2 linked regions of the Bradyrhizobium diazoefficiens genome follow. The protein of the gene in region 1 binds, or shares a complex with, the protein of each later gene. Links are inferred from orthologs where the notes say so. Each region holds a gene or a part of one and is shown in the gene's direction. Other genes may lie near its edges.

What was found.
Region 2: the proteins of JJB99_RS11965 (region 1) and hfq are in contact, whole or in part, in a crystal structure (PDB 3VU3), measured with the Escherichia coli proteins. The link is inferred for Bradyrhizobium diazoefficiens from one-to-one orthologs.

The regions. Positions count from the first base shown.
Region 1 is NZ_CP067100.1:2,526,169-2,535,792, reverse strand. Bases 3,185-6,151 are described here. They hold JJB99_RS11965 (catalase), read left to right. Parts: upstream 3,185-3,937; coding sequence 3,938-5,365; downstream 5,366-6,151. Other genes in these bases: JJB99_RS11960 (MIP/aquaporin family protein), read left to right, coding at 5,474-6,151; hemA (5-aminolevulinate synthase), read left to right, coding at 3,185-3,655. Outside these bases: JJB99_RS11985 (efflux RND transporter permease subunit), read left to right, coding at 1-764; RNA polymerase sigma factor RpoH, read left to right, coding at 934-1,857; JJB99_RS11975 (cupin domain-containing protein), read left to right, coding at 1,968-2,369; more of hemA, read left to right, coding at 2,426-3,184; more of JJB99_RS11960, read left to right, coding at 6,152-6,217; iron exporter MbfA, read left to right, coding at 6,306-7,262; JJB99_RS36760 (BA14K family protein), read left to right, coding at 7,544-7,879; JJB99_RS11945 (DUF4396 domain-containing protein), read left to right, coding at 8,065-8,946; JJB99_RS11940 (DUF305 domain-containing protein), read right to left, coding at 9,098-9,565.
Region 2 is NZ_CP067100.1:4,164,640-4,174,141, reverse strand. The notes cover bases 3,580-6,424. They hold hfq (RNA chaperone Hfq), read left to right. Parts: upstream 3,580-4,800; coding sequence 4,801-5,049; downstream 5,050-6,424. Other genes in these bases: hflX (GTPase HflX), read left to right, coding at 5,061-6,424; JJB99_RS19785 (sigma-54-dependent transcriptional regulator), read left to right, coding at 3,580-4,463. In the rest of the region: JJB99_RS19790 (sensor histidine kinase), read left to right, coding at 690-3,074; more of JJB99_RS19785, read left to right, coding at 3,093-3,579; more of hflX, read left to right, coding at 6,425-6,443; mazG (nucleoside triphosphate pyrophosphohydrolase), read right to left, coding at 6,593-7,447; 7-cyano-7-deazaguanine synthase QueC, read left to right, coding at 7,574-8,290; JJB99_RS19760 (nitrile hydratase accessory protein), read right to left, coding at 8,469-8,849; nthB (nitrile hydratase subunit beta), read right to left, coding at 8,849-9,502. UniProt on the Escherichia coli protein: RNA chaperone that binds small regulatory RNA (sRNAs) and mRNAs to facilitate mRNA translational regulation in response to envelope stress, environmental stress and changes in metabolite concentrations.

The DNA.
Region 1 (9,624 bases):
CCCTGGTCGATAGCGCCGTGACGGTCGCTCCGCTCGTTGTCAACCATCAAGGCCAATTTCCGTCGGTGACGATCTCGTTCAATCTGACACCGGGCACCGCGATCGGCCAGGCGGTCGGCGCGATCCAGCAGGCCGAAAAGGATTTGGGTAAGCCACTCTCGCTTCAGACGAGCTTCCAAGGCAATGCCCAGGCATTTGGCGCAGCTCTTTCGAGCACGCCGATCCTCATCATCGCCGCGCTCTTCGTCATCTACATCATCCTCGGCGTGCTCTATGAGAGCCTGATTCATCCGATCACCATCATCTCGACCCTGCCGTCGGCCGGCCTTGGTGCGCTGTTGCTCCTGATGGCGGTTCACTTCGATCTGAGCGTCATCGCGATCGTGGGCATCATCCTGCTTATCGGCATCGTCAAGAAGAATGGCATCATGCTGGTCGATTTTGCTCTCCACGTCGAACACGAACAAGGGTTGACTGCCGAGGAGTCCATTCATCAAGCCTGCATCATGCGTTTCAGGCCAATCCTGATGACCACGATGGCGGCGCTCCTTGGCGGCGTTCCGATGATGCTCGGCAGTGGGAACGGATCGGAGCTTCGCCAGCCGCTCGGCTATGCCATTGTCGGCGGCCTCGCTCTGTCGCAGTTGCTCACTCTCTATACGACGCCGGTCGTCTATATCTATCTGGATCGGCTGCAAACCAAGCTGTTTGGGGAGAGGAAGCCGGCCGCCGCAAACCGGCCTGCCCCCGCACCTGCTGAATGAACGATGATGATGAAAGGGCTTTGGTCTGTGAAACGCTCTCACTCTCAATCTCGTGGATCGCGGAAATCGCGTGCGGCCCATCGCTGCTTTCTAAATCCCGCCTGTTGCGCTTCGTCGATCCGGATCGTTCGTTTCAGGCGTCGGTATCTTGACGGAAAGGGCAGCTGAGATGAGCGCAGAGGAGAACAAGGATCGTTGCGGACTAGCCACTCGAAGCCTGGATGCACCTTCGGCCGGCAACCCCGGATCAAGCTACTTCGCTGACATTCGACGCTTCTCATTACTCGAGAGAGACCGGGAATATCAGCTAGCCAAGCGCTGGCGAGACCATGGCGAGCGTGATGCGGCCGACCAAATCGTCACCAGCCATCTGCGGCTGGTCGCCAAAATGGCGATGAACTACCGCGGCTATGGTCTGCCCGTCTCGGACCTGATATCGGAAGGCAATGTCGGCCTGATGCAAGCCGTCCAACGCTTCGAGCCCGACATGGGATTTCGCTTTTCCACCTATGCGATGTGGTGGATAAAGGCCGCGATACAGGACTACATCCTACGATCCTGGTCGCTGGTGAAAATAGGCACCACTGCGAACCAGAAAAAGCTCTTTTTCAAGCTGCGATCGGCCAAGGCGAAGATTGCCGCTTTCGATAACGCTAGTTTACGTCCTGAACAGGTAAGCGAAATTGCAACGACCTTGGGGGTGACGGACCAGGACGTGGTAGATATGAATGGACGCCTCGCCGGCGACACATCGCTAAACTCACCGGTACGCGAAGGAGAACAGCCCAGCGAATGGCAAGACTATCTCGTTGATGAGAGCCCATCTCCGGAAACCATCGTCCTTAATCACGACGAAATGGATCACCGACAAGAAGCGCTCGCCTGCGCGATGGGCGTACTCGATAATCGAGAGCGGCGAATCTTTGAGGCGCGGCATCTTATCGATAATCCACCGACGCTGGAAGATCTTGCGCTCGAATTCAACGTTTCGCGTGAGCGCATTCGCCAGATCGAGGTACGCGCCTACGAGAAGGTACGGATTGCAGCGAGGCGATCCTTGGAACGACCCCTGCAAGGCGCAATGCATGCGTAGCGACGATCGTAATTCGCGCAAATTTCAGCCAAACGCCGCAATTTCGGCTGAGTGCTCCTAACCGAGAGCTCGCATATTGAGCGCTCCTAGCGCGAACCCCAAAGGGCACCATGAGTAAGCCTGCGATCCATATCGTAAACCCGGCTCAGTTCGATTCCGGAACAGCCCAGACGCCAGGCTCTCAGCGTCGTGCGGCTATCGCTCCAGAACTCGGGATCCCTTCGGCAATCTGGGGCGGTCTGTTCGAGGTGGCCCCTGGACTGCGTACAGGAATTCACCATCACGGACAGCAGGAAACGATCGCCTACGTCCTTTCCGGTATCTGTGAAGTGCGCTGGGGTGAAAGAGGCGAATTCTCCGCACTTGCGAAGGTCGGCGATTTCATTCACGTCCCGGCTTTCCTACCGCATATCGAAACCAACCCTTCGAAGCTGGAGCCGTTTCGGTGGGTCGTCGTTCGTAGTACAGCGACGCCTATCGTGATTAACCTGCCGGACGACACCTGGACCTAGGTCCAAAGCCGGGCCGCTTGTCGGCCGGACTGGGCGCATTCGGGCCGGGAGCTTCCATGAACTACGACACATTCTTAGCCAACGCCATAAGCCGGCTGAAGCACGAGCAGCGCTATCGCGTCTTCGCAGATCTTGAACGTATCGCTGGCCGCTTCCCGCACGCCATCTGGCATTCTCCCGGCGGCCCGCGCGAAGTGGTGATCTGGTGCTCGAACGACTATCTCGGAATGGGCCAGCACACGAAGGTGATCGGCGCCATGACAGCGGCCGCGACGCGCCTCGGCGTCGGCGCCGGCGGGACACGAAACATCGCCGGTACCAATCATCCCCTGATCGAGTTGGAGCATGAACTGGCCGATTTGCACCGCAAGGAGGCGGCTCTCGTTTTTACGTCGGGTTACGTGTCAAACCAGACCGGAATCGCGACCATCGGAAAGCTCATTCCGGACTGCCTGATCCTCTCCGATGAGCTCAACCACAATTCGATGATCGAAGGCGCGCGTCAGTCCGGTTGCGACAAGCAGATCTGGCGGCATAACGACGTCGACCATCTCGAACGGTTGTTGCAAGCCGCCGGACAGGATCGGCCGAAGCTGATTGCCTTCGAGACCGTCTATTCCATGGATGGCGACGTGGCGCCGGTGCACCGCATCTGTGACCTCGCCGAACACTACGGCGCGATGACCTATGCGGACGAGGTGCACGCCGTGGGCATGTACGGCGCGCGTGGTGCCGGCGTTGCGGAACGCGATGGGGTAATGGACCGGATCGACGTTCTGGAAGGCACGCTCGCCAAGGCGTTCGGCTGCATGGGCGGATACATTGCGGGAAACAGCATCTTGATCGACGCGGTGCGCTCGTATGCGCCAGGCTTTATCTTTACCACTGCTTTGCCACCGCCGATTTGCGCCGCTGCCACCGCCGCGATCCGACACCTGAAGGCTTCGAATTGGGAACGCGAGCGACATCAGGAACGAGCAGCACGCGTCAAAGCCGTGCTCACGGCCGCCGCGTTGCCAGTTATGCCGAGCGAGACCCATATCGTGCCGGTGCTGGTCGGAGATCCCGAGAGGTGCAAGATGGCCTGCGATCTGTTGCTCACTGACCACGGCATTTACATCCAGCCGATCAACTATCCCACCGTGCCGCGCGGAACTGAACGGCTGCGGATCACACCGACCCCCTACCACGACGACATGCTCGTAGATGCTCTCGCTCGCGCACTGGTGGATGTATGGGCAAGACTAGAGCTTGCGCCCAAGAGCTGGTCGGCAGCAGCCGAATAAGCGGTTCGTCTTTGCGTCCAACAACCAGTGGCCGCTGGGTTAGCGCCCGCCCCTCGCAGATAGAAGCAACTCCAACACAGCCACGGCAATAGAGCCACAGCCCTCCCAAACATAAAGGCTACATTCTGCTCCAGCCGGTCTTTTGCGGATGCAGTTGCCGCAACAAACGAGGTTGCCAACAGAAACGGGCAGCCGCACAGCGGCGACGTTGCCGGCATACTAACGCCTCGCATACAGGAGCATTTCGTGGCCAAACGCCCTACCCTCACCACCACCAGCGGCATGCCGATTGCCGACAACCAGAACAGCATCACCGCCGGCCCACGCGGCCCGGTTCTGATGCAGGACTTCCATCTCCTGGAGAGGATGGCGCATCAGAATCGCGAACGTATCCCCGAGCGCACCGTGCATGCCAAGGGATCGGCCGCCTACGGTACGTTGACCATCACCCATGACATCACGAGGTACACGAAGGCCAAAGCGCTACAGAAGGGCAAGAAGACCGAGGCTTTCCTGCGGTTCTCGACAGTGGCGGGCGAGCGTGGCGCGGCTGACGCTGAGCGCGACGTGCGGGGCTTTGCCCTCCGCTTCTATACTGAGGAAGGCAACTGGGACATCGTGGGCAACAATACGCCGGTGTTCTTCCTTCGCGATCCGCTGAAATTCCCCGACTTCATTCATACCCAGAAGCGGCACCCGCGGACCAATATGCGATCGCCGACCGCGATGTGGGATTACTGGTCGCTCTCACCTGAAAGCTTGCACCAGGTGACCATCCTGATGTCCGATCGCGGCCTGCCCCAGAGCTATCGGAATGTCGATGGCTTCGGCTCGCATACCTATTCGTTCATCAATGACAGGAATGAACGCCATTGGGTCAAGTTTCACTTCAAGACCTTGCAAGGCATCAAGAACTGGACCAACGCCGAAGCGGCCCAGAAGGTCGCCTACGACCGCGAGACCCATCAGCGCGATCTGTTCGATTCGATCGAGAAGCGCGACTTCCCGAAATGGAAGTTTTCCGTGCAGATCATGCCGGAGAGCGACATCGACAAGCACTGGTACAACCCGTTCGACTTGACCAAGGTATGGCCGCACGCGGACTATCCACTGATCGAGGTCGGTATCCTCGAGCTCAACCGCAATCCGGCGAACTATTTTGCCGAGGTCGAACAGGCGGCGCTCGCGCCGTCGAACATCGTACCCGGCATCGGCCACTCGCCGGACAAGGTGCTGCAGGCACGCATCTTTTCCTATGCGGACGCGCATCGTTACCGGGTCGGCATCAATGCACACCAACTCCCGGTAAATCGGCCGCGAGCAGAAGTGAACGATTATCACATCGACGGCACGATGCGGCTCGAGGGCAAGCCTTATCCCGACGCTTACTACGAGCCGAATTCGTTTGACGGCCCGCTAGAGGACCACAGTTTCCGCGAGCCGCCGCTCAGGATCACGGGAGACGCGACCCGCTACGATCATCGCGACGGCAACGACGACTATCGGCAGCCGGGAGAACTGTTCCGGCTGATGACGGCCGATCAGAAGCAGCAGCTGTTCAACAACATCAGGGATGCGATGGACGGCGTGCCGCCAAAAATCGTCTACCGTCAGCTCGTTCACTTCTATCGCGCCGATCCCGCATATGGTGCCGGCGTCGCCAACGCCCTCGGCGTCGATTTCAAGCCTGGGATGGTCGCCGCGGAGTAGGCCTGCGCTTTGTCGGCCGGCGGCGCTGCTGCGACCGCCGGTCGACCCATGACGTTCCGCAGCGCCAATCGATCGCGCCAAGCGGTCATTCCATCTCCGGAGACAACAATGTCCAACAGACTTGCATCCAAGCTCCTTGCGGAGCTCGTCGGCACCTTCTCGTTTGTATTCATCGGTGCAGGCGCCGCGGCGATAGTCGGCACCGGTGTCGGCCTGCCCGGCGTCGTTGCAGTTGCCTTTGCACACGGCTTGACGATCATGGCGTTCGCCTTCGCGTATGGCTCCGTGTCGGGCGGGCACATGAACCCCGCCGTCACCGTCGGCGTACTCGCCGCCGGGGCGATGCGTGCCGGCGAGGCGGCTGGCTATATCGTCAGTCAGCTCATTGGAGGTATCGCAGGCGCCCTGTTGCTGCGGACCGTTCTAGGCGGTTCGGCCACCGGCCTCGGCATGCCGACGCTCGCTCACAACCTCGCGCTCGGCGCTACGACCCTCACGATCACTCCCACAATCGGCTTCTTGATCGAGGCCGTGCTCGCCTTCTTCCTGGTTACAGTGGTACTCAGCACGGCGGTTGCGGGTCGCGCAGGCAGCCTCGCGCCGCTTGCGATCGGAATGACGCTGACCCTCAACATCCTGATGGGTGGGCCACTCACTGGCGCCCCGTTCAACCCAGCGCGGGCGCTCGGCCCGATGGTCGCCACCGGCAACTACGGCGATGTCTGGCTGTACCTGGCCGCCCCTATCGTGGGTGCCATCGTCGCTGCTATTTTTCATACCGTTCTCGTGTTGCTCGCCCATGAGGAGGCAGCCTCCGCGCCGGGCAGGGCCGGACAGGCACCCGCCGAATGACCCCGTCACTCGAGACTCATTGTTCAAGGCCGACCCACATTCCGCCAAGGCCGGTCGGTCCCAACGCGGCGCGGCTCGGCAGCTCAACATGAAATCATTCGATCAGCTCACGGAGCAGGAAATCCTCGCGCTCGCCATCAGCAGCGAGGAAGAGGATGGACGGATCTATGCCGATTTCGCAGAAAGTTTGAGGGACGAACATCCCGACACGGCGCAGGTCTTCTCTGATATGTCTGTAGAAGAGAACGAGCATCGCCGCGCATTGATCGAACTCTATTGTTCAAGATTTGGCGGTCACATTCCGCTCGTGAGACGACAGGACGTCCGCGGCTTCGTGCAACGAAAGAGGCTTTGGCGGGTCCGCTTTCGGGGCATCGAAGCCGTGAGGCAGCAAGCGAGTCAGATGGAGCAAGACGCCCGGCGCTTCTACGACCTGGCCGCTTCCCGAACGACCGACGCTTCTGTTCGCATATTGCTCGGCGACCTGGCAAAAGCCGAATTGCAACATGAACGGACGGCGGAAGCAATTACAGCCAAACGTCTGCCGCAGGAGGCCAGGGGCCTGGAGGACGAAAACGCCCGGCGCAGTTTCATCCTCCAGATCATTCAGCCAGGGCTCGTCGGACTGATGGATGGATCGGTTTCGACGTTAGCTCCGGTGTTTGCAGCGGCGTTTGCCACGCACAACTCGTGGAATGCCTTTCAAGTCGGCATGGCAGCGTCGCTCGGCGCTGGAATTTCTATGGGATTTGCGGAAGCTCTCGCCGATGACGGAAAGCTGTCCGGTCGCGGTACGCCATATTTGCGAGGACTTGTTTGTGGTCTCATGACAGTCGCGGGTGGCATAGGGCATACGCTTCCATACTTGATACCGGATTTTTTCACAGCGACCGCGACAGCCGCAGCGGTTGTTATGGCCGAGCTGCTCGCGATTGCCTTCATTCAATGGAAATACATGGACACGGCGCCGATCTCCGCCGCCGCCAAGGTCATGCTCGGAGGCGGACTTGTTCTCGCGACCGGCGTTCTCATTGGAAACGGCTGATCCAACGCAGCCCTTCCCGACCCCGTCAACTTGGGCAGGCCTCTTTGCGTCGACCTGCGATCTGTTTGGCACCCTTCAGAAGCGTCCGCCTATTCTCTCATTCCAGCACGTCGTCTGCGATGACGCGGTGTTCGCGCAGGAGTGATGTCCGTGCGCTTGGCTTCGCCGGATGCACTTGCCACATCGTCGTTGCTTAGAAACGTCCGCAGAAAACGGACCAACCAGAGCAGCGGCCATCGCTGCGCGAATTGTCCGCACAGAAAGCAACACGGAGAACCATTATGATTGGATTGAAAGCTTTGGTCGCGGCAACTCTATTGTCGACGATCACCATCACATCTGCAAGCGCTCAGGTCCCCGTTTGGGCCAGCCAGAATCCAGACACGTTTCAGGCCGAGTACCCGAACCGTGACGTTCTGAATGGAGGCACGCCAACGCCTGCAGGCAGAGCGGGCATGGAGCTCCCTGATGGCGCTGCTCCCGGCTATCGGGCACGCGGTGCTTATGCGGCCATGGTTGGCGCGCCTTACTCTTCCTGCGCTCGGCGCTATAGCTCCTACGATCCCGCGTCTGCCACCTTCCTCGGCCGCGATGGTCGACGCCATGCCTGCGAGTGATGCGAACAGAGTGTTTGACAATGATCAGGAATGCGCCGCCGATCGGCGGCGCATTCACGGTCTGACAACGTTGCTCGTGACAAGAACGGCTTGGTCGAGGGCGTGGACTCCATCCAATCAACGCGAAGACCCATTGCGGACGAGCGCCTTTCGGACGGAGCGCTGCATGAAGGTGGAGGCTTGCCATGCTCGACGGCGCCATGATCGTCTGGTTCGCGCTGACAGCCGGCAGCGTGGCCTTCGTCGTCTGGGACTCCATTTTCAATGGCGTCACCAGCTGGGTGCAGCGCATCGCCTGGATCCTCGTCACGATCTATGCGGGGCCGGTCGGCGCGTTCTTCTACCTGCTCGCCTGCCGCAGGCCCCTGCCGGGCACCCATGATGCCTTCACCGCGGCGAGGTGGAAGCAGTCGCTCAACAGCGAGATGCACTGCCTGGCAGGGGACGCTACCGGCATTGTCATGGCAGCCTCCATCCTGCCGGTCTTCAGTCTCACCAACGGCTGGGACGCGACGATCGAATACCTGGCGGGCTTCGTCTCCGGCCTGTTCATCTTCCAGGCGCTAATGATGGTCGGTATGTACGAGGGCGACTACTGGAAGGCGGTCCGCAAGACTTTCTTCGCTGAGACCGTGTCGATGAATATGGTGATGACTGGCATGATCGCGACCATGCTGATCCTGGGCGCCCACTGGGCGGGCTCGGAGGAGCCGCAGGCCCTCTCGTTCTGGTTCCGCATGAGCATAGCGACGATCGTCGGCGGCCTCGTCGCGTATCCGATCAACCACTGGATGGTTGCGAACCGCCTGAAGCATGGCTGTATGACTCTGCCTGATGCAGATAAACCTGCACCGGATCTGGGCCACGCCACGCCCGAGCCCTCGAAGATGATGGATCACGCCCAGATGCATCACGCGGCGGGATCGGCCGGCGCGATGTATCAACACCACGATCACGCGATGAACGAGCTGCCGGCAGGCCGCGCCGCGGTTATCATCGCCGCAACCTTCGTGGTTCTACTCGCCGCGGTTTGGCTGACGAGTTTCCTAATTCCGGTGAGGTTCTAACCAACAGTTGCTCCGTTCGGCATGGATGACGAACGGACACTGTTTCCGTCGGCAGCCGATGTGGTCACGGCTCCAATCTCAGCGACGCCGGCAAAACTGTTTATATCCATCGCGGTTCAGCCGGGCAGTCCTCGATTCGGATCTTGTGGACTCAATTCTCTTCCTTGTCGGCATACTTCTTGAGCCACTCTTTCATCCAGCTTATCTGCTGTCCCTGCTCCTTGATCACTTGCTCCGCGAACCTCTTGGCTTCAGCATTATGCCCGGTCTTCAGGACGACCTCGGCCATGTCGACGGCGCCCTGATGGTGCGGGATCATGCCACAGATGAACCCGACATCAGGATCGTTCGCCATGATGCCCATCTGCGTCGGAGCTCGCATCTTCATCATCGCTTCAAGATAGCCCTTCTGAGCCTCGCCCAGCTTGGCCGTGGGTTGCCCCTTCTGCGACATACTTCGCGTCATGCTGTGCATGCTTTGGTTCGGCTCGCTCCCGTGCGCCGCCATCCGGCACTCCTTGGGCAGGCTATCCGCCGCCATGGGCATCTGCTGAGCCGCTGCGCCGCAGCCCAGGGCGGCTGCGACGGCTGCAACGAGGATCAAAACTCGGTTCGACATAGCTGTTTTCTCCGTAGAGCTTGAGGGGTAATTTAAGGCCGTGACGCGTTGGATGGCCG
Region 2 (9,502 bases), 1.6 Mb from region 1 along the record:
ACATGTTTCATCCGGGATAGTGGAGGGCGCACAGGAGATCGAATCTCGGACCGTTCCCAAGCTGGGGTTCGCCCATCTTCTTGAAAATATAGCCCTCCTTCCGCCTGAGGCGGTTCCCCGCCGGATGTGCCGCATTGGCCCCGGTGCTCTGCCGGCGGCGCTGGCCTTGGGTTGGCAAGTTATCTATTCCGATGGTTCTCCTTTGAACGACGCGCGCCGCGGTGGGGCGGTTCAAGGGACGAGCGGGATCAGAACGGCGGTCGTGCGGGCGCAGCGAAGGGAGCGGACGGGGCAACCAGGGCCGTTGCCAGCCAAGCCAACCCAGAGATCAATCCGAAAGTCAGCATAGAAGTCATGAGCGCGCGACTATCAGGGTTCCCACTGCGAACAATGATCGGGCCTTATTCCTCAGTTCCGACACGATAGCGGGCGACTACGCCGACAGGCATGCAAGGCGCCGATCCCGTAGCCAGCAGTACAAGACCGACCAAGACCCAAGATCCCAATGAGAATGGCCATCGAATCCCAACTGCCGTTTTGGTAAATCGTGGCCAAAAGAAGAAGTTGAATTTGGTAAGTTGCTGAGTTTACGTGGCTATTTGGCGCTGTAGTGTCTCGGCAACAATGTGGTACGAATACATCAGTATCCGCCCCGCCGCGGCCCCCGTTTTCAACCATCCATTGCCGGAATGACCAGCGCAGATACCTCGGCCGCACACTTCGACACGGCCCCAGCGGAAGAGCCCCGGCGTTGGTCGGTGCGGCGCTGGCTGGCGCCGCTTGCCGTGGCCATGGCGCTGCTGTCGGCGCTCCTGACGTTCCTTGTCCTGACCGGCCTGACGCAGATCGACCCGACGCCGGAGGTGGTCCGTTCATTCTATCTGATCAACGCCGCCACGATCCTGCTGCTGGTCGGCATCATCGTCCGGGAACTCTGGCAGCTGATCCTGGCCCGCCGCCGCGGACGGGCAGCGGCGCGCCTCCACGTCCAGATCGTCAGCCTGTTCTCGATCGTCGCCGTGCTGCCGGCGGTTCTGGTCGCCGTCGTTGCCAACGTCACCATCGAGCGCGGCCTCGACCGGCTGTTCTCCGGCCCGACCAAGGAGGTCATCCAGAATTCGCTGACGATCGCGCGCGCCTACATGCAGGACCACGCGCAGCTGATCCGCGGCGACATCATCGGCATGGCCAACGACATTGCCCATGCAAGGCCGCTCTACGATCAGGACCGTCGCTCGTTCCGCGAGATGCTGACCGCCAGCGCCGGCTCGCGCAATCTGCCGGGCGCGATGATCATCGACAAGAACACCAATATTCTTGAATCCGCCGACACCGGCATGCGGCTGGCTTATTCGCCGCCGGCGCCGGATTTCCTCAGCAACGTCAACGAGAACGAGCCCGAGATCGCGGTGCTGCCGGATTCGAGCTACGTCGCCGCGGTGATCCGCCTGCGCGCCTTCAGCGACACTTTCCTCTACGTCGCGCGGCCGCTCGATCCGAATGTCGTGGCCCAGCTCAAGCAGACCGAGCTCAGCGTCGCCGAATACGCCCAGATCGAGTCGCGCCGGCTCGGCATCCAGGTCGCCTTTGCGCTGATGTTCGCGGTGATCGCGCTGACGATCCTGATGGCCTCGGTGCTGATCGGCCTCAACTTCGCCAACTCGCTGGTGGCGCCGATCCGGCGGCTGATGAACGCGGCCCACACCGTCTCGACCGGTGACCTGCATGTGAAGGTGCCGGTGCATCAGTCGGAAGGCGACCTTGCGCAGCTCGGCGAGACCTTCAACAAGATGACGCAGGAATTGCGCAGCCAGCGCGACGAGCTCGTCAACGCCAGCGATCTCATCGACAGCCGCCGCCGCTTCATCGAGGCCGTGCTATCCTCGGCGAGCGCCGGCATCATCGGCGTCGATGCCTCCGGCAGCGTCGGCATTCTCAACCGTTCCGCCGAGAAGCTGATCGGACACGCCGAATCCGAAACGCTCGGCCATCCGCTGTCGGACGTGCTGCCCGAGCTCGACGAGATGATGAAGACGGCGCGGGAAGGGACCCAGCGCCTGGTGCAGGGCCAGATCACGATTAGCCGCGACGGGCAGGAGCGCAACCTCTCGGTCCGCGTCAGCGCCGAGAAGAACCAGCCGCACGACAGCTACATCATCACGCTCGACGACATCACCGAGCTGGTCTCGGCGCAGCGCACCTCGGCCTGGGGCGACGTGGCGCGCCGCATCGCCCATGAGATCAAGAATCCGCTGACGCCGATCCAGCTCTCGGCCGAGCGCATCCGCCGCAAGTTTGGCAAGAGCATCACCGAGGACAAGGACAAGCAGATATTCGACCAGTGCACCGACACCATCGTGCGCCAGGTCGACGATATCAGGCGCATGGTCGACGAGTTTTCGCGCTTCGCGCGGATGCCCAAGCCGGTGATGGAAGGCGAGGACGTCGCCGACACGGTGCGGCAGGCCGTGTTCCTGATGAAGGTCGCTCATCCCGAGCTCGACATCGAGACGGAATTCAAGGAAGACCCGCTGCGCGCCCAGTTCGACCGGCGGTTGATCTCCCAGGCAGTCACCAACATCATCAAGAATGCCACCGAGGCGATCGAGCAGGTCCCGCCGGAGGAGCTCGGCAAAGACGGTGGAAAGGGCCGCATCGACGTCGTGGTCTCACGCGAGGGCGCGGACGTGCTGATCGACGTCATCGACAACGGCATCGGCCTGCCCAAGGTCGCGCGCTCGCGGCTGCTCGAACCCTACGTGACCACGCGCGCCAAGGGCACCGGCCTTGGCCTTGCCATCGTCGGCCGCGTGCTGGAGGACCATGGCGGGCGCATCGAACTGAAGGACGCCTCGGACTTCCGCGAGGGCCAGCGCGGCGCCTGGATGCGCTTGCGCTTTGCGATCTCAGGCGGGCCTGCGAAGTCCGAAGCGGCCGCGCCGCCGGCCAAGGACGCGGCCAGCGTCCCTGTCAAGGACCAGGCGCAAGAAACAAATGAGCCGTCGGCCGAAACCAAAGAGCCGGCTGAAAAGACCAATGATTCAACGAAAATCGAAGCCTCAACAGGCAACTGACAAGAACAGGCGCGACCCATGGCAAGTGAAATTCTGATTGTCGATGATGAGGCCGATATTCGGGATCTCGTTGCGGGCATTCTCGAGGACGAGGGTTTCGTCACGCGGACCGCACGCGACAGCGATACGGCTTTGGCCGAAATCGCCAATCGCAGGCCGCACCTCGTATTCCTCGACATCTGGCTCCAGGGCTCCAAGCTCGACGGCCTGCAGCTCTTGGAGCAGGTCAAGAAAGACAATGCCGATCTGCCGGTCGTGATGATCTCCGGCCACGGCAACATCGAGACCGCGGTCGCCGCGATCAAGCGCGGCGCCTACGACTTCATCGAGAAGCCGTTCAAGGCGGACCGGCTGATCCTGGTCGCAACCCGTGCACTGGAGAATTCGCGGCTCAAGCGCGAGGTCAAGGAGCTGAAGCAACTCGCGCCGAGCGCCAGCCAGCTCGTCGGCCGCTCGCCCAGCATGAACCAGCTGCGCCAGACCATCGAGCGCGCCGCGAAGGCCAACAGCCGTATCCTGATCGTCGGCCCCGCCGGCGCCGGCAAGGAGCTGACAGCGCGCACGCTGCATACGGCTTCGGGCCGCGCCGACGGTCCGTTCGTCGTCATCAACGCTGCCGCGATCACGCCCGACCGCATGGAGCACGAGCTGTTCGGCGTCGAGCAGTCCAACGGCGAGCAGCCGCGCAAGCCCGGCGCGCTCGAAGAGGCGCATGGCGGCACGCTGTTCATCGACGAGATCGCGGACATGCCGCGCGAGACCCAGAACAAGATCCTGCGCGTGCTGGTCGAGCAGTCGTTCCAGCGCGTCGGCGGCACCGCCAAGGTGCAGGTCGACGTGCGCATCATCTCCTCCACCGCGCGCAATCTCGAAGAGGAGATCGCTGCCGGCCATTTCCGCGAGGACCTCTATCACCGGCTTTCGGTGGTGCCGATCCGCGTGCCCGCGCTGTCGGAGCGGCGCGAGGACATTCCCGAATTGATCGACTATTTCATGGAGCAGATCTCGGCCGGCAGCGGTCTGCCCAAGCGGCAGATCGGGCAGGATGCGATGGCGGTGCTGCAATCGCATGTCTGGCCGGGCAATGTGCGCCAGCTCCGCAACAACGTCGAGCGGGTCATGATTCTGGCCGCCGGCGGCCCCGAGGTGATCATCACCGCGGACATGCTGCCGCAGGACGTCGGCTCGATGGTGCCGGCCATGCCGACCAGCAACAATGGCGAGCACATCATGGGCCTGCCGCTGCGCGAGGCGCGCGAAGTGTTCGAGCGCGACTATTTGATCGCACAGATCAGCCGTTTTTCAGGAAATATTTCTCGCACAGCCGAGTTCGTCGGCATGGAACGGTCGGCCTTGCACAGGAAGTTGAAGGCGCTCGGCGTCGGCTGACGAGGCCGGATACCGGTCGGCATACAGAGGGCGCGCGCCGAAACAGGAATCCGGAGCCCCGTTCAGTTTGGGGCGGAAATAGCTCCGGTGCCGCGACGTTGCGGCAACACCTACGGAATTGGCGAGGAAAAACATCTATTTCCGTAGTTTTTCGGAGAAAACGGACGTGGTCTGCCGCCTGAAGCGGCTTGCCTAATAAGCCGTCCTGCCCTCTAATCGAACCGCTGTTCCTCCGAGGGGGATCTCATGAGGAGCGGCAACCGGAAGAGGCCCCACCATGTTCAGAAGAGGGTCGCAACCGGCGCAATAAAAAGAAACTCAAAGCGAGAAAAAAACAATGGCGGCAGACCGCGCACAAAACCTACAGGACACCTTCCTTAATCACGTTCGCAAAACCAAGACGCCACTGACGATCTTTCTGGTCAACGGAGTGAAGCTCCAGGGCATCGTGACCTGGTTCGACAATTTCTGCTTACTACTTCGGCGCGACGGTCACTCGCAGCTTGTCTACAAGCATGCGATCTCGACCATCATGCCGGGCGCTCCGATCCAGCTGTTCGAAGGCGGCGAGGATCAGCCGGCTTGAGAGTGATCTGATTGGAACCCCGGAATTTTGACGGGGATGCCGACCGTCCGCGGTCGGCAGGGGCTCAGCAGACGGGGCGGGTGCTTGTCATCGGCCCCTACTTGCGGGTGCGTGCGGGAAGTGCCGACGCGCAGTCGGAGAGCCATGTCCAGCGCGACGCCGAGGCCCGGCTCGACGAGGCCGCAGGCCTTGCGCGCGCGATCGACCTCGTCATCGCCGATGCCATCATCGCACCGATCAGCCAGATCCGCCCCGCGACTTATATCGGTAAGGGCAAGGTCGAGGAGATTGCAGCGCTCGCCAAGAGCCTCGACGTCGAGCTCGTGGTGATGGATTGCGCGCTGGCGCCGATCCAGCAGCGCAATCTCGAGAAGGAATTGCATGCCAAAGTGCTCGATCGCACCGGGCTCATTCTGGAAATCTTCGGCCGCCGCGCCAAGACTAGGGAAGGCTCGCTGCAGGTCGAGCTTGCGCATCTCAACTACCAGCGCTCGCGCCTGGTGCGATCCTGGACCCATCTCGAACGCCAGCGCGGCGGGTTCGGCTTCATGGGCGGTCCCGGCGAGACGCAGATCGAAGCCGACCGCCGCCTGATCCAGGAGCGCATCTCCAAGCTCGAGGGCGAGCTGAAGAAGGTGCAGGCGACGCGGCGGCTGCATCGCGCCGGCCGCCAGCGCGTGCCGTATCGCGTCGTCGCGCTGGTCGGCTACACCAATGCCGGCAAGTCGACGCTGTTCAACCGCCTGACGCGGGCCGACGTGCAGGCCGCCGACATGCTGTTCGCCACGCTCGATCCGACCTTGCGCGCGCTCACCCTGCCGCATGGCGGCAAGGCCATGCTGTCCGACACCGTCGGCTTCATCTCCAATCTGCCGACCCAGCTCGTCGCCGCCTTCCGCGCCACGCTGGAGGAGGTGCTGGAGGCCGACGTGATCCTGCATGTCCGCGATATCTCGCATGAGGACGCCGAGGCGCAGCAGAGCGACGTCGACGCGGTGCTGCGCCAGCTCGGCATCAACCCGGACGACAGCGGCCGCATCATCGAGGTCTGGAACAAGATCGACCGTTACGATGCCGAGCAGCGTGAAGAGCTTTTGAACATTGCCGCGCGCAGGCCCGAGGATCATCCGGCGATGCTGGTCTCCGCCGTCTCAGGCGAGGGGATCGACGCACTGCTCAGCGCGATCGAGGAACGGCTTGCCGCCAAACGCACCACGCTCGATCTCTCCATCGATGCCGCCGACGGTGCCGGCATCAGCTGGCTGCACCGCAATTCCGAGGTGCTGACCAAGGAGCTGCACGACGGCCGCTTCGACATGACCGTGCGGGTGGACGAGACCAAGCGGGATATCGTGGTGTCGAGGTTCGACGCCGTGCCGCGTCACGCCACATGATAGGTGTCGTCCCGGCGAACGCCGGGACCCATGCCGCGTGATCTATATTGCCAGGGTAGTCGTCGTAACGACGCGCACCTGACTTCGAGCCTTCGCCAAATTGCTGCCTGTGGTTATGGGTCCCTGCGTTCGCAGGGACGACAGCGAAGCTAGCGGCGCACTTCCTGGCGTTCTTCCGGCATTGGCTTCGTCTCGGCTTTCGCCGCATTCCACAGCGCATCCATCTCCGCCAGTGACGCCTGCTCCAGCGTGCGTCCCTGCGCTTTCAGCGCCCGTTCGATGAACGCAAAGCGCCGCTCGAATTTCGCGTTGGTCGCACGCAGAGCGGCCTCCGGATCGGCATCGACATGGCGGGCGAGGTTGACGAGGGCGAACATCAGGTCGCCGGTCTCCTCCGCGAGCTCCTGCTTGTCGTTGCGGTTGAGCGCGGCCTCGATCTCGTCGGCTTCCTCGCGGATCTTTTGCAGCACCGCGCGCGGATCGTTCCAGTCGAAGCCGACGGTAGAGGCCTTGCGCTGCAGCTCCATCGCGCGCGTCAGCGCCGGCTGGCCGGCCTTCACGCCCGACAGCAGCGATTTGTGCGGCTGCGTCTCCACCGACGGCCGGCGTGCCGCGCGCTCGGCCTTCTCCTCGGCCTTGATGCGGTCCCAGACCTCCTTGACGTGGGAGGAGGCAAGATTGCCGTCCTTGTCGGCGAAGACATGGGGATGGCGGCGGATCATTTTTCGCGTGATGGCCTCGACGACATCGCCGAACGCAAACGCGTTCTGCTCCGAGGCCATCTGGGCGTGGAACACCACCTGCAACAGAAGATCGCCGAGCTCCTCTCTGAGATCGTCGAGATCGCCGCGATCGATGGCGTCGACCACCTCATAGGCTTCCTCGATCGTGTAGGGCGCGATGGTCGAAAAATTCTGCTCGAGGTCCCAGGGGCAGCCGGTCACCGGCGTGCGCAGCGCCGCCATGATCTCGATCAGGCGGGAAATGTCGCGGGAAGGGGTCATTGCGTGGCAGTCTCCTGGGCCTCCAGCCTTATGCCAAAACGAGGCCGCCGTTCCCAGCGCGGCGGGGCGGAACAGGCCGATTTCCACCGATTGGCGGGTTCGTTCCGCAGTGCTAAAGCGCGGGTCATGAGCGACGGATTTTCGACTGAAACCGCCCTGGTGCTGTTTTCCGGCGGCCAGGATTCCACCACGTGCCTTGCCTGGGCGCTGAGCCGCTTTGCGCGCGTCGAGACGCTGGGGTTCGAATACGGCCAGCGTCACGCCATTGAGCTCGCCTGCCGCGACCGTCTGGTCGACGGCCTCAAGGGCCTGCGCGCCGACTGGGCCGCAAAGCTCGGCGAGAGCCACACGTTGTCGGTCCCGACGCTCGCGGCCGTGTCCGAGACGGCACTGACGCGCGATGTCGCGATCGCGATGGGCGCCGACGGTCTGCCGAATACGTTCGTGCCCGGCCGCAACCTGGTGTTCCTGACCTTTGCGGCAGCGCTGGCCTACCGGCGCGGCATCAGCCACATCGTCGGGGGGATGTGCGAGACCGACTATTCGGGCTATCCCGATTGCCGCGACGACACCATCCGCGCCATGCAGGCCGCACTCTCGCTCGGGATGGCGCGACAATTCGAGCTGCACACGCCCTTGATGTGGATCGACAAGGCGGCGACCTGGCAGCTGGCACACGACCTCGGCGGCGACGGCCTGGTCGACCTCATCCGCGAGCACTCCCACACCTGCTATCTCGGCGAACGCGGCGCGCGGCATGACTGGGGCTACGGCTGCGGCGAATGCCCGGCGTGCAGCCTGCGGGCGAAAGGGTGGCGGGAGTTTGCGGCGGGGCGCAAATAGCGCTCCGGTCTCCGCTGCTGCCGTCACCACACCTGTCATCGCCCGCGAAAGCGGGCGATCCAGTATTCCAGAGGCCGTACTTGAGCCGAGGGGCCGCGGCGTCCTGGATTCCCCGCCTTCGCGGGGAATGACAGTGTTGGTTGGAGCAACAGCGTCCGTAACGCCACGCGGCGCTAGACTACTCCGCAAAATCCTCGTCCCGCAGCTCGATCGGCTTGCCGTGCGGTGTGCGGTCGGCGGCATGGTCCCAGGCGTCCCGATAGCGGTGCAGCGTCTCGATCGATGCGACGCCCTTGCGTGCGACCAAACCCTCCAGAGTGGCGAGCCAGTGCAGGTAGTAGGTCTCGCCCGTGTCAGGATCGCCCGCGGCCTGCGCCCGCTTGATCTCGTCGGCCAGCGCGGCGGCCCATTCCGGCCAGGTGAACACGCCGCGCTCGTGGAGCGTCAGCGCCATCGCAAACGCGTGTGCCTCCCAAAGCGCGCGGAACACCGGGCCGTCGTCATCGCGGGGAATGCTTGGAATGGCCGCCGTCGCGGCGGCGGCAAGCACGCTGCTCATCACGCAGGGTCCAGATAGGGCTCGAACGCGTCAATCGAAACCTTCAAGGTCGGATCGCCATCCGCACCCCAGAGCTCGCGGCCTTCGAACACGACGGTGTAGAGCCATTGCGGATTCTCGCCGAGCTCCATCGCCGCCGAGTCCGGAAACACGTGGCAGCCATGGTTCAATTCGACCACGCCGGCATGGCCGCGGACATAGCGCGGCAGCCGCGTGTGCGTAGCCGGATGGATGTTCTTCGCGCGGACGCGATCGCCGATGTTGAACCTGGCCGGCGCCGGGGCAGGGCGGGCGAACTTGCCGCGTACCATCACGCGCTCGACATTGGCGAGATCGAACTTGCCGTGCTTGAGGGCCTTCGCCGGCTGCATCGCGTGGCCGGCGGCGACCTCCTCGCGCGTGAGATAGCCCTTCTCGAGCAGCATCTCCTCCAGCCCCAAAAACCATTTCTTGTAATAGGAGCTGGACAGGTAGACATGCGGCGGCAGCGTCTCGCGGTAGAAGCGCGAGGTGTCGATGTTGAACGCGCCAGCTGCGCCCATCGCGCGCACCATCGCCAGCACGCGGGACTCCCACTCCGCGTGAAACATCGGCTCGTTCGGCTCAGGCTCGACCTTGCCGAAGCCATCCATGCCGCCCATGTCGTGCACGCC